Regions from separate parts of the Roseovarius sp. M141 genome, predicted to be linked through region 2. Evidence: riboswitches for the same ligand, from Rfam matches in the RefSeq annotation. Region 2 holds a riboswitch; each other region holds the start of a gene.

Region 1 (3,271 bases), on a different contig from region 2:
CCTAATCAGTCGGGCTTTTGCTTGTCCGGTTTACATCAACGCCACATCAACACCGGACCAGAAAAACCGCACCAGCGTGCATAAGCGGGCAGCGACAGGCCACCGCGTGCAAAAAAACGCGACTTGCGGTTTGCTGGAACCGATTACCGCCATATAACGCTTACCGATTTGCAACCGGCCCTGCGAAAAAAAACCGTGGCAGCATCGCGCCATGATCTCCTTCCGCCTCACTTCCGATAACCATCCCGACACGCGCGGTGCGTCACGCGGCTGGCCGGGTAGCGTTTCGGACTGGCTTGACCAGTGCTGGATGACCCGGTGACCCTGACGCGGTACTCTTCGGCCATGGCGTGCGATGATGCAGTGTGGCGTTATCAGATGCGTGGAATTTCCCGCGGCCGATTGAAAACGCAACCTTGTGAAACAAATCGGGCCTATCTCTAGGCGGTCCCGCCGCATATTACTTTACGGGGGTTATATCCGACCTGTCCGTCCAGATCATCCGCAAGCCCGTGCCTGGTCCCGCGTCACGGCGTAATCCGCCAGCCAGTCGATCATCATCGCGCCCTCAGGTGACGCTTCAATCTCGTCGGCCATCCCTGACTGTTCGGCTCGGCTGTACTCCATCAATGGCGGGCGGACGCTCTGGCGAACATCAGAACCACTGTGCAGGCGCCGAGCGAGAGCATCGCGGTCCCGAGGGCGGCAGCTGGCGGCGTCCACACACGTCCCGTCTGACTGTTGTTGACACTTATTCCGCCGCCCAGTCCCACGGCATGAGGTCGTCGCGGCGGGGCATCTTGTGATCTGCGACGCGGTCGAGCACTCAGTGAAGACAAACATCTGGGTCGACGCTGTTCATGCGCGCGGTTTCGATAAGCGTGTAGGCGATGGCTGCGACTTTACCGCCGTCCTTTTTGCCCCATGAAGAGATAATTCTTGCGACCGAAGGTTGGCAAGCGGCACGCCGCCTTCGGCCTGCCGTAGCATCGAGATGACCGCGCGGTCGTGTTTCTGCTCGTTTTCAATCAGTATCTCCTCATGCGTCTTGCCAAACAAGTTTTGCTAATGAAGCACCTTACTTCCGGGAAGATTGCACACCTTACCACCGGAAATTCCTTGTGAAACAGTCTGGCTTCGCGACACAGCGAAAATCGTATTGCCTATGCGAAACCAAACTGGTTATATGAGCAGGCTTGGTGTTCCGAAAAGCGCAGAAATGTGTGGAACCTAACAGGGGAATTCAGTAAGGGCAGCCGCCCGAAGCTGGAGCCGCCCCCGCGACTGTAAGCGGTGAGCTGTTGCCCCTCATGCCACTTGCCAAACCCGACGACGGGTGCGGTGGGGAAGGCGGGCAAACAGCCACGACCCGCGAGCCAGGAGACCTGCCAAGCACGATTGAAACGCGATGCCGTCGGGTGGACGGTAAGGAGAGCTACAATGACTACACTGACCCAAGTTCAGGGCCAATCCCATGGCAAGTTGCGCGCTGATATATTGCCCGCGCTTTTCGCGGCAGTTCTGGGACTGGCGATTATTACCCTGACAGGCCACGTTCAGGCCTCCGGCGTTGCATGACGCCGCCCACGATGTGCGTCACGCCACCGGCTTTCCCTGCCACTAACGGATGTTCTCTAAATTTTTGACCAGCGCGTTGTTCGCTGGTGCTGTAGCTGGCTTGATTGCCGGTCTGCTACAGTTGGCATTCGTGCAGCCTGTTTTTGCTGCATGCGGAGCTTTATGAGCGTGGAGAACTGTTGCATTTCGGGGCCGATCCGGTCACCGCGCATCCGGTGTTGCCGGGGTTTGATGCGGTTCGTGACGGGCTGAGCGTGATCTTCACGATGCTGACCTATACGGGCTATGGCTTGCTCCTGCTGGCGATGATGTCAGTGGCCGAGGGGCGCGGCGCGCAGATAGATGGGCGCATGGGGATGATCTGGGGCATTGCGGGCTTCGTCACATTCCACCCTGCCCCGGCCTTTACGCTTGCGCCCGAGGTTCCGGGCGTGGCGGCGGCAGAGGTGGGTGCGAGGCAGGTCTGGTGGTTTTGCCACGGTCGTGTCGGCGGGGGTGGCGCTGTGGCTGCTTGCGTTTGCGCGCAATTGGGCGCTTCGGGGTCTGGCCGTGGTCTTGCTGGCAGCACCTCATTTGATCGGCGCGCCAGAGCCGGACAGCTTTAGTGGCACAGTGCCACCAGAAATCGCTGCCCTCTTCGCGGCGCGGGCCGCGGGCGTCGGTTTGGCCGCGTGGGTGTTGCTGGGCGCCTTCGCCGGTTATTTTTGGCGGCGGGAGGAGGCGCACGACACAGCGAGAGTTGGCGCATGAACAGGGCGCTTGGTCTTTTTCATCATCGGACTGGTGTTCGGTGGCGGAATAGGCTTCACGCTTGCTGCGGGCAGTGGGGTCACTTTTGATGGGGCACGATCACGGTTATGCTGCTGTGCATGGCGGCATGACTAAGGGGGGGCCACAGCGGCAGCGCGCAGATATCGCGCACACCACTGCGCTTGAGGTGCCCCGCACTCCGTGCGCCACGAGGTTGCAATTGAGCTGACCCCGCGATCCAGATCGAGGGCTACAACCTTCAGGTTCATGCCGGAAACTTCACCTTCACGCCGGGCCGTCGGCCTGGTGGATGTGCCGGGCGAGGGGCATGCGCATGTTTATGTCAACGGTGAAAAGCTGGGCCGTCTTTATGGCGCATGGATGCATCTTCCACGTCTGCCACCAGGCGAGGTGATCGTTTTGGTCACGCTGAACAGCAACACCCACGGCCCGCTTGCCGTGGACGGGACGCTTTTTGCCGCCATCACGACGCTTTTTCGTTGAGGAGTGACCGTTGCGTCAGCGAATACCGGAAGCCCGCCATGCGCCTTTTGATCTCCAGAAAGGAGACCCGCCAATGACCGCTTCCTTGCATGTCTGCATGACTTGCCGCGCTGGCGAGGTGCCACAGGACGATGCGCCACGCCCCGGCGCATTGCTGCACGCAGCCTTGACCGAGCCAGGTGCGCCGGAAGGGTGCAGATCGTGCCGGTTGAATGCCTGTCGGCCTGTTCACAGGGGCGACTGTTGCACTGTCGTCGCCCGGAAAATGGACCTACATCTATGGACGGCTGAGCCGTGCCGACAGTGTCGAAATCCCTTGCAGGTGCCGCCGCTTATGCCGCCTCCGCCGATGGCCTTGTGCCGTGGCGTGAACGCCCCAGTGTTTTTCCGCAAGCAAAAAAGCCTTTGCCCGTATTCCCCCGATGGAGGCCCCCCAAAT
Region 2 (3,271 bases):
TACCCCAGTCGGGAATTTTTCAGTGGGGAGGGGGAGGTCAAGCGTTTATATGCAGCAATGGTGACCGTGATGAATGGCAGCTCAGGGCCGTTCGCGATCATGATCCAGTGAGATAAGGGATCGGCCACCTCAACGCCACCTCAACCCGCATACACCGTTTTGGCGCGGTCGGTGACGGTGAAACCCGGTCAATGTCGGGTGTCGTCGGAGTAGAAAATGCGCGGAATCAAAGGCTTGGCGCGTAAGTCACTGAAATATCTAAGTTATTGGAATCGCAGATATTTCGGCTCATAACCTGAAGGTCGTAGGTTCAAATCCTACTCCCGCAACCAAATAACAGCGCTAAATCAAAAGCTTAAAGCCCGACCTAATCAGTCGGGCTTTTGCTTGTCCGGTTTACATCAACGCCACATCAACACCGGACCAGAAAAACCGCACCAGCGTGCATAAGCGGGCAGCGACAGGCCACCGCGTGCAAAAAAACGCGACTTGCGGTTTGCTGGAACCGATTACCGCCATATAACGCTTACCGATTTGCAACCGGCCCTGCGAAAAAAAAACCGTGGCAGCATCGCGCCATGATCTCCTTCCGCCTCACTTCCGATAACCATCCCGACACGCGCGGTGCGTCACGCGGCTGGCCGGGTAGCGTTTCGGACTGGCTTGACCAGTGCTGGATGACCCGGTGACCCTGACGCGGTACTCTTCGGCCATGGCGTGCGATGATGCAGTGTGGCGTTATCAGATGCGTGGAATTTCCCGCGGTACGATTGAAAACGCAACCTTGTGAAACAAATCGGGCCTATCTCTAGGCGGTCCCGCCGCATATTACTTTACGGGGGGTTATATCCGACCTGTCCGTCCAGATCATCCGCAAGCCCGTGCCTGGTCCCGCGTCACGGCGTAATCCGCCAGCCAGTCGATCATCATCGCGCCCTCAGGTGACGCTTCAATCTCGTCGGCCATCCCTGACTGTTCGGCTCGGCTGTACTCCATCAATGGCGGGCGGACGCTCTGGCGAACATCAGAACCACTGTGCAGGCGCCGAGCGAGAGCATCGCGGTCCCGAGGGCGGCAGCTGGCGGCGTCCACACACGTCCCGTCTGACTGTTGTTGACACTTATTCCGCCGCCCAGTCCCACGGCATGAGGTCGTCGCGGCGGGGCATCTTGTGATCTGCGACGCGGTCGAGCACTCAGTGAAGACAAACATCTGGGTCGACGCTGTTCATGCGCGCGGTTTCGATAAGCGTGTAGGCGATGGCTGCGACTTTACCGCCGTCCTTTTGCCCCATGAAGAGATAATTCTTGCGACCGAAGGTTGGCAAGCGGCACGCCGCCTTCGGCCTGCCGTAGCATCGAGATGACCGCGCGGTCGTGTTTCTGCTCGTTTTCAATCAGTATCTCCTCATGCGTCTTGCCAAACAAGTTTTGCTAATGAAGCACCTTACTTCCGGGAAGATTGCACACCTTACCACCGGAAATTCCTTGTGAAACAGTCTGGCTTCGCGACACAGCGAAAATCGTATTGCCTATGCGAAACCAAACTGGTTATATGAGCAGGCTTGGTGTTCCGAAAAGCGCAGAAATGTGTGGAACCTAACAGGGAATTCAGTAAGGGCAGCCGCCCGAAGCTGGAGCCGCCCCCGCGACTGTAAGCGGTGAGCTGTTGCCCCTCATGCCACTTGCCAAACCCGACGACGGGTGCGGTGGGGAAGGCGGGCAAACAGCCACGACCCGCGAGCCAGGAGACCTGCCAAGCACGATTGAAACGCGATGCCGTCGGGTGGACGGTAAGGAGAGCTACAATGACTACACTGACCCAAGTTCAGGGCCAATCCCATGGCAAGTTGCGCGCTGATATATTGCCCGCGCTTTTCGCGGCAGTTCTGGGACTGGCGATTATTACCCTGACAGGCCACGTTCAGGCCTCGGCGTTGCATGACGCCGCCCACGATGTGCGTCACGCCACCGGCTTTCCCTGCCACTAACGGATGTTCTCTAAATTTTTGACCAGCGCGTTGTTCGCTGGTGCTGTAGCTGGCTTGATTGCCGGTCTGCTACAGTTGGCATTCGTGCAGCCTGTTTTGCTGCATGCGGAGCTTTATGAGCGTGGAGAACTGTTGCATTTCGGGGCCGATCCGGTCACCGCGCATCCGGTGTTGCCGGGGTTTGATGCGGTTCGTGACGGGCTGAGCGTGATCTTCACGATGCTGACCTATACGGGCTATGGCTTGCTCCTGCTGGCGATGATGTCAGTGGCCGAGGGGCGCGGCGCGCAGATAGATGGGCGCATGGGGATGATCTGGGGCATTGCGGGCTTCGTCACATTCCACCTTGCCCCGGCCTTTACGCTTGCGCCCGAGGTTCCGGGCGTGGCGGCGGCAGAGGTGGGTGCGAGGCAGGTCTGGTGGTTTGCCACGGTCGTGTCGGCGGGGGTGGCGCTGTGGCTGCTTGCGTTTGCGCGCAATTGGGCGCTTCGGGGTCTGGCCGTGGTCTTGCTGGCAGCACCTCATTTGATCGGCGCGCCAGAGCCGGACAGCTTTAGTGGCACAGTGCCACCAGAAATCGCTGCCCTCTTCGCGGCGCGGGCCTTGGGCGTCGGTTTGGCCGCGTGGGTGTTGCTGGGCGCCTTCGCCGGTTATTTTTGGCGGCGGGAGGAGGCGCACGACACAGCGAGAGTTGGCGCATGAACAGGGCGCTTGGTCTTTTCGCCATCGGACTGGTGTTCGGTGGCGGAATAGGCTTCACGCTTGCTGCGGGCAGTGGGGTCACTTTTGATGGGCACGATCACGGTTATGCTGCTGTGCATGGCGGCATGACTAAGGGCCACAGCGGCAGCGCGCATGATATCGCGCACACCACTGCGCTTGAGGTGCCCGCACTCGATGCGCCCGAAATTGCAATTGAGCTGACCCGCGATCCGATCGAGGGCTACAACCTTCAGGTTCATACCGGAAACTTCACCTTCACGCCCCGGGCCGTCGGCCTGGTGGATGTGCCGGGCGAGGGGCATGCGCATGTTTATGTCAACGGTGAAAAGCTGGGCCGTCTTTATGGCGCATGGATGCATCTTCCACGTCTGCCGCAAGGCGAGGTGATCGTTTTGGTCACGCTGAACAGTAACACCCACGGCCCGCTTGCCGTGGACGGGACGCCAATTGCCGCCATCACGACGCTTTTCGTTGAGGAGTGACCGTTGCGTCAGCGAATACCGGAAGCCCGCCATGCGCCTTTTGATCTCCAGAAAGGAGACCCGCCAATGACCGCTA
Region 3 (3,271 bases), 2.1 Mb from region 2:
AAGGTCCGCAAGACATCGGGCGACGTGCATATGGTACATAACGGCGGTATTTCCGACGAAGACATCACCGACGGATACATCCTCGCCTGCTGCTCCAATCCGATTGGCCCCGTCACGGTCGAGGTGTAACGCAGCGCAACCTACGAGCGTTGCACGCGTTTCACCTTAACCGAGTGCCCCGGGTCTAGGGCGAAACGCTTTAGCCCAGCGCGTCACAGATTGCCTCCAGCCCGTCGGTCAACGCCGCCGGGCCGGGCTGGAGGATCAGCGGCGACTTGATTTCATGAATGCGCCCGTTCCGCACCGCCGGAATCGTGTCCCAGCCGGGGCGCGCAGCGATCTTTTCGGGACGCACCTTCTTGCCACACCATGAGGCCAGGATAATATCGGGCCGCGCGTCGATCACCTGCCGGGAGGTCAGGATCCGGTCCTTTGCGGCCTTTTGCGCGGATAGTTCGGGAAAGGCATCGCGCCCGCCCGCGATCTCGACCAGTTGGCTGACCCAGCGGATACCCGAAATCATCGGTTCGTCCCATTCTTCGAAATAAACGACCGGCCGCGCCCGGCCCTTGGCGCGCGCCGCGATCCCAGCCAGCCGTGCCTCATATCCGGCGGCCAGCGCTTCGGCGCGATCCGCCACACCAACCAGCGCCCCCAGCGACCGGATCATGGCAAGGATCCCCGCCACGTCCCGCTGGTTGTAACCAAAGACGGTGACGCCCTGCCGCAACAGCGCCGCAGCGATGTCGGCCTGAAGGTCGGAAAAGGTCAGCACCAGATCGGGCTCCAGCGCCATGATTTTCGGGATATCCGCCGACGTAAATGCTGATACGCGCGGCTTTTCGCAGCGCACGCGGGCGGGGCGCACGGCATAGCCGGACACCCCGACGATACGGTCCTCCTGCCCCAGAAGATACAGCGTTTCGACGGTCTCTTCGGTCAGGCAGACGATACGTTCGGGCGGGAAAGTGCGCATATCAAAACGCTCCGGCAGGGAAAGTTGCCGCCAGCCCTACCCCAATCAGACCCGATCGCCCAGAGACATGGATACGCCCCCGGCCGCTGTGCTTTGGTTTTCAGGACGTTGCTTCGCTTTGCTGAGCCTTCTCCCCCGAACGATGCGATCAAAGACAGCTGCGCCGCGCGCGTGCGCCACCGCGCCGCGCAGGCTTGGGCAGGGCCAAATCCAGCGGCTGCAAGGGCTGCCGCATGGACGCACAGAGCAGTTCGCAAAAAACGGCGATCGTCGGATCGGTTTCGATGAAATCCACCGCCATGAGATAGGCGCGCGCGGCCTCGGCATTGTAATCGGCATGTCCGGGCAGCCCGCCCAGCCATTGCATATAGCCCAGCTGGCCCAGCTCGCGCGCCCGCTGCGGCGATGACGGTTTCACCTGAAGTTGTGTAAGTGTTCGTTCAATCTGCATCGCGCCCTCCGCGCAAAGGCGCGGGTGTACAGATAGCTCAGGGTCGAATTCGGGCCTGTCAGGTCCATCTCGCTCTGCTCTTTCTCCGAGGCACCCCGCCCGGGTTAAGGTGGCTACGGCGCCGAAGGCACCGGAGATGGCAGGTCTCCTGACTCGCGGGTCAAAGCTGTCCTGAACCTTCCCGGGCTTTGGGGCCCAGTGGCGTCACTCAGGATCGCTCACCGCTTACAGTTGCGGGGGCAGTCACGGAATTGGGCAAGCGCCCGCACCATGTTCCCTATTATGACGAACAGGCCAAAACCGATCCGTCACCATCTCTTCTTTCGTCGCAGACTCGTGCGCCGATTTCAAGACAATTGATGACTGGCGCGTGATGATTGGCACGCCGCGACACAGCCAGAATTGGACGGCAGTCACGGTCAGACAGCCGCCAGATGCGGGCGTAAAGCCGCGCTAGTCGTGGATTCTGACATTGGCCGTCGACGCCGAAACAGCCTCGGCTGAGAAACTCCCGAACTTCAATATCTGGTTCGCGCCAATTGTGATCACGCCCAACGCGACCAATGCTATCAAGAACGCTTTCATTCTAGGTTTCCCTGCCGTGACGCAATTCGGCCTCCTGCACTTCTTCGACCCATAGGCTGTGGTGTTCGCGGGCCCATTGCTCTTCCACGTCACCGCTGCCCATAGCGTCGAATGCACCCTCCATTCCGATGCTGCCGATATAGATATGCGCAAAGATGATGGCGGTCAGAACAAGGCTGACGATGGCATGCCAAAGCTGCGTGTATTGCATCTCTTCCTGTGGGGACAGGGGGTAGTGTAGCGGGTCCAACCCGACCCAGCCCGGCACGCCCCATTCATTCAGTGCATGAAAAGTTGGCCCGAACATGTTGAAATCGAACGGAAACAGCAGGGAAATGCCCGACGCCGAAATCGACCCACCCAACACAATCACCGACCAGAAGATCAGTTTCTGACCTGCGTTGAATTTCTTGGCAGGCGGATGGCTGCTGCCGAAAATACCGCCACCTTTCGCCAGCCAATTCAGGTCTGTGCGATCAGGCAGATTATGAACGACCCAGAAGACAAAGATGATGACGAGCGCCACGATGAACGCCCAAGAGACGTTATTGTGCACCCATTTGGTGCCAATCGCGAGGGTCGAGAACGCATCATGGCCAAAGGCAGGTATCAGCACCTTGCGCCCGAACAGCGAAATCAGACCGGTCACGCCAAGGATGAGAAACGAACTTGCCAACAGCCAATGACCGAACCGCTCTACCCCGCTAAAGCGGGTGATCGTCTGGCCGGTTTTCGCGCCCTCGATGCGAATGCGCCCGCGGATCAGGTAGAACAGCGCCAGCAGCACCAATGTGCCCCCCAGCAGGGCCGCGCCGTAGATCAACAGCGGGCCTTCGCGGAATTTCAGCCACCACATTCCGCCGTCCTGAATGAGCGTCGTCGCAGCAGGGCCGCGCGATTGGGTCGTGACATCCGCCGTATCATAGCGCAGCGCGCGCCACAGGTCGGGGTCGGATTGCCCGCCTCGTGTGCCAAGGGGGGCCGTGATCGGGGCCGCCGCCTCGGGATCGCCGGTTTCAGAGCGCCGGAATGTATCGTCAACCTTCTGCTGCGCCTGCCTGCGCATGATATCGTCCAGCGTTTGCGCCCCGCCGGTTTCAGCGCGCGGGTTGACCGTGGCCTCCTGTGCCAAGGCCGGAGTCAGAAGGCCGCAAACGAGGGCAAATACTGCGAAGAAGCGAAGCATCCGGGCGATCCTTTGTTGTGTCGCAGCGGCCGGGCGACCCCCTTGAGGGTCGCCCCGCCAATCCAAGCAGGAG

Evidence for each region. A riboswitch is a leader RNA that binds a small molecule or an ion and turns the genes downstream of it on or off. The one in region 2 is predicted to bind cobalamin.
Region 1: another riboswitch for cobalamin. It lies ahead of FGD77_RS22035 (CbtB domain-containing protein); the one in region 2 lies ahead of FGD77_RS21895 (CbtB domain-containing protein).
Region 3: another riboswitch for cobalamin. It lies ahead of FGD77_RS11790 (hypothetical protein); the one in region 2 lies ahead of FGD77_RS21895 (CbtB domain-containing protein).

Annotation. Positions count from the first base shown of each region.
Region 1 is NZ_VCNH01000009.1:752-4,022, reverse strand. It holds partial or broken gene FGD77_RS22040 (transposase domain-containing protein) at 752-947, opposite strand; cobalamin riboswitch at 1,181-1,408, shown strand; partial or broken gene FGD77_RS22035 (CbtB domain-containing protein) at 1,441-1,624, shown strand; gene FGD77_RS22030 (CbtA family protein) at 1,722-2,183, shown strand; gene FGD77_RS22025 (CbtA family protein) at 2,074-2,328, shown strand; gene FGD77_RS22565 (hypothetical protein) at 2,596-2,832, shown strand; partial or broken gene FGD77_RS22010 (GTP-binding protein) at 3,270-3,271, shown strand, end outside.
Region 2 is NZ_VCNH01000008.1:3,657,578-3,660,848, reverse strand. It holds partial or broken gene FGD77_RS21900 (transposase domain-containing protein) at 1,121-1,315, opposite strand; cobalamin riboswitch at 1,549-1,775, shown strand; gene FGD77_RS21895 (CbtB domain-containing protein) at 1,808-1,990, shown strand; gene FGD77_RS21890 (CbtA family protein) at 1,994-2,692, shown strand; gene FGD77_RS21885 (hypothetical protein) at 2,689-3,195, shown strand; gene FGD77_RS21880 (DUF1636 domain-containing protein) at 3,262-3,271, shown strand, end outside.
Region 3 is NZ_VCNH01000008.1:1,591,010-1,594,280, reverse strand. It holds gene FGD77_RS11800 (hybrid-cluster NAD(P)-dependent oxidoreductase) at 1-129, shown strand, start outside; gene FGD77_RS11795 (cobalamin-binding protein) at 200-976, opposite strand; gene FGD77_RS11790 (hypothetical protein) at 1,125-1,427, opposite strand; cobalamin riboswitch at 1,548-1,758, opposite strand; gene FGD77_RS11785 (formate dehydrogenase subunit gamma) at 2,014-3,198, opposite strand.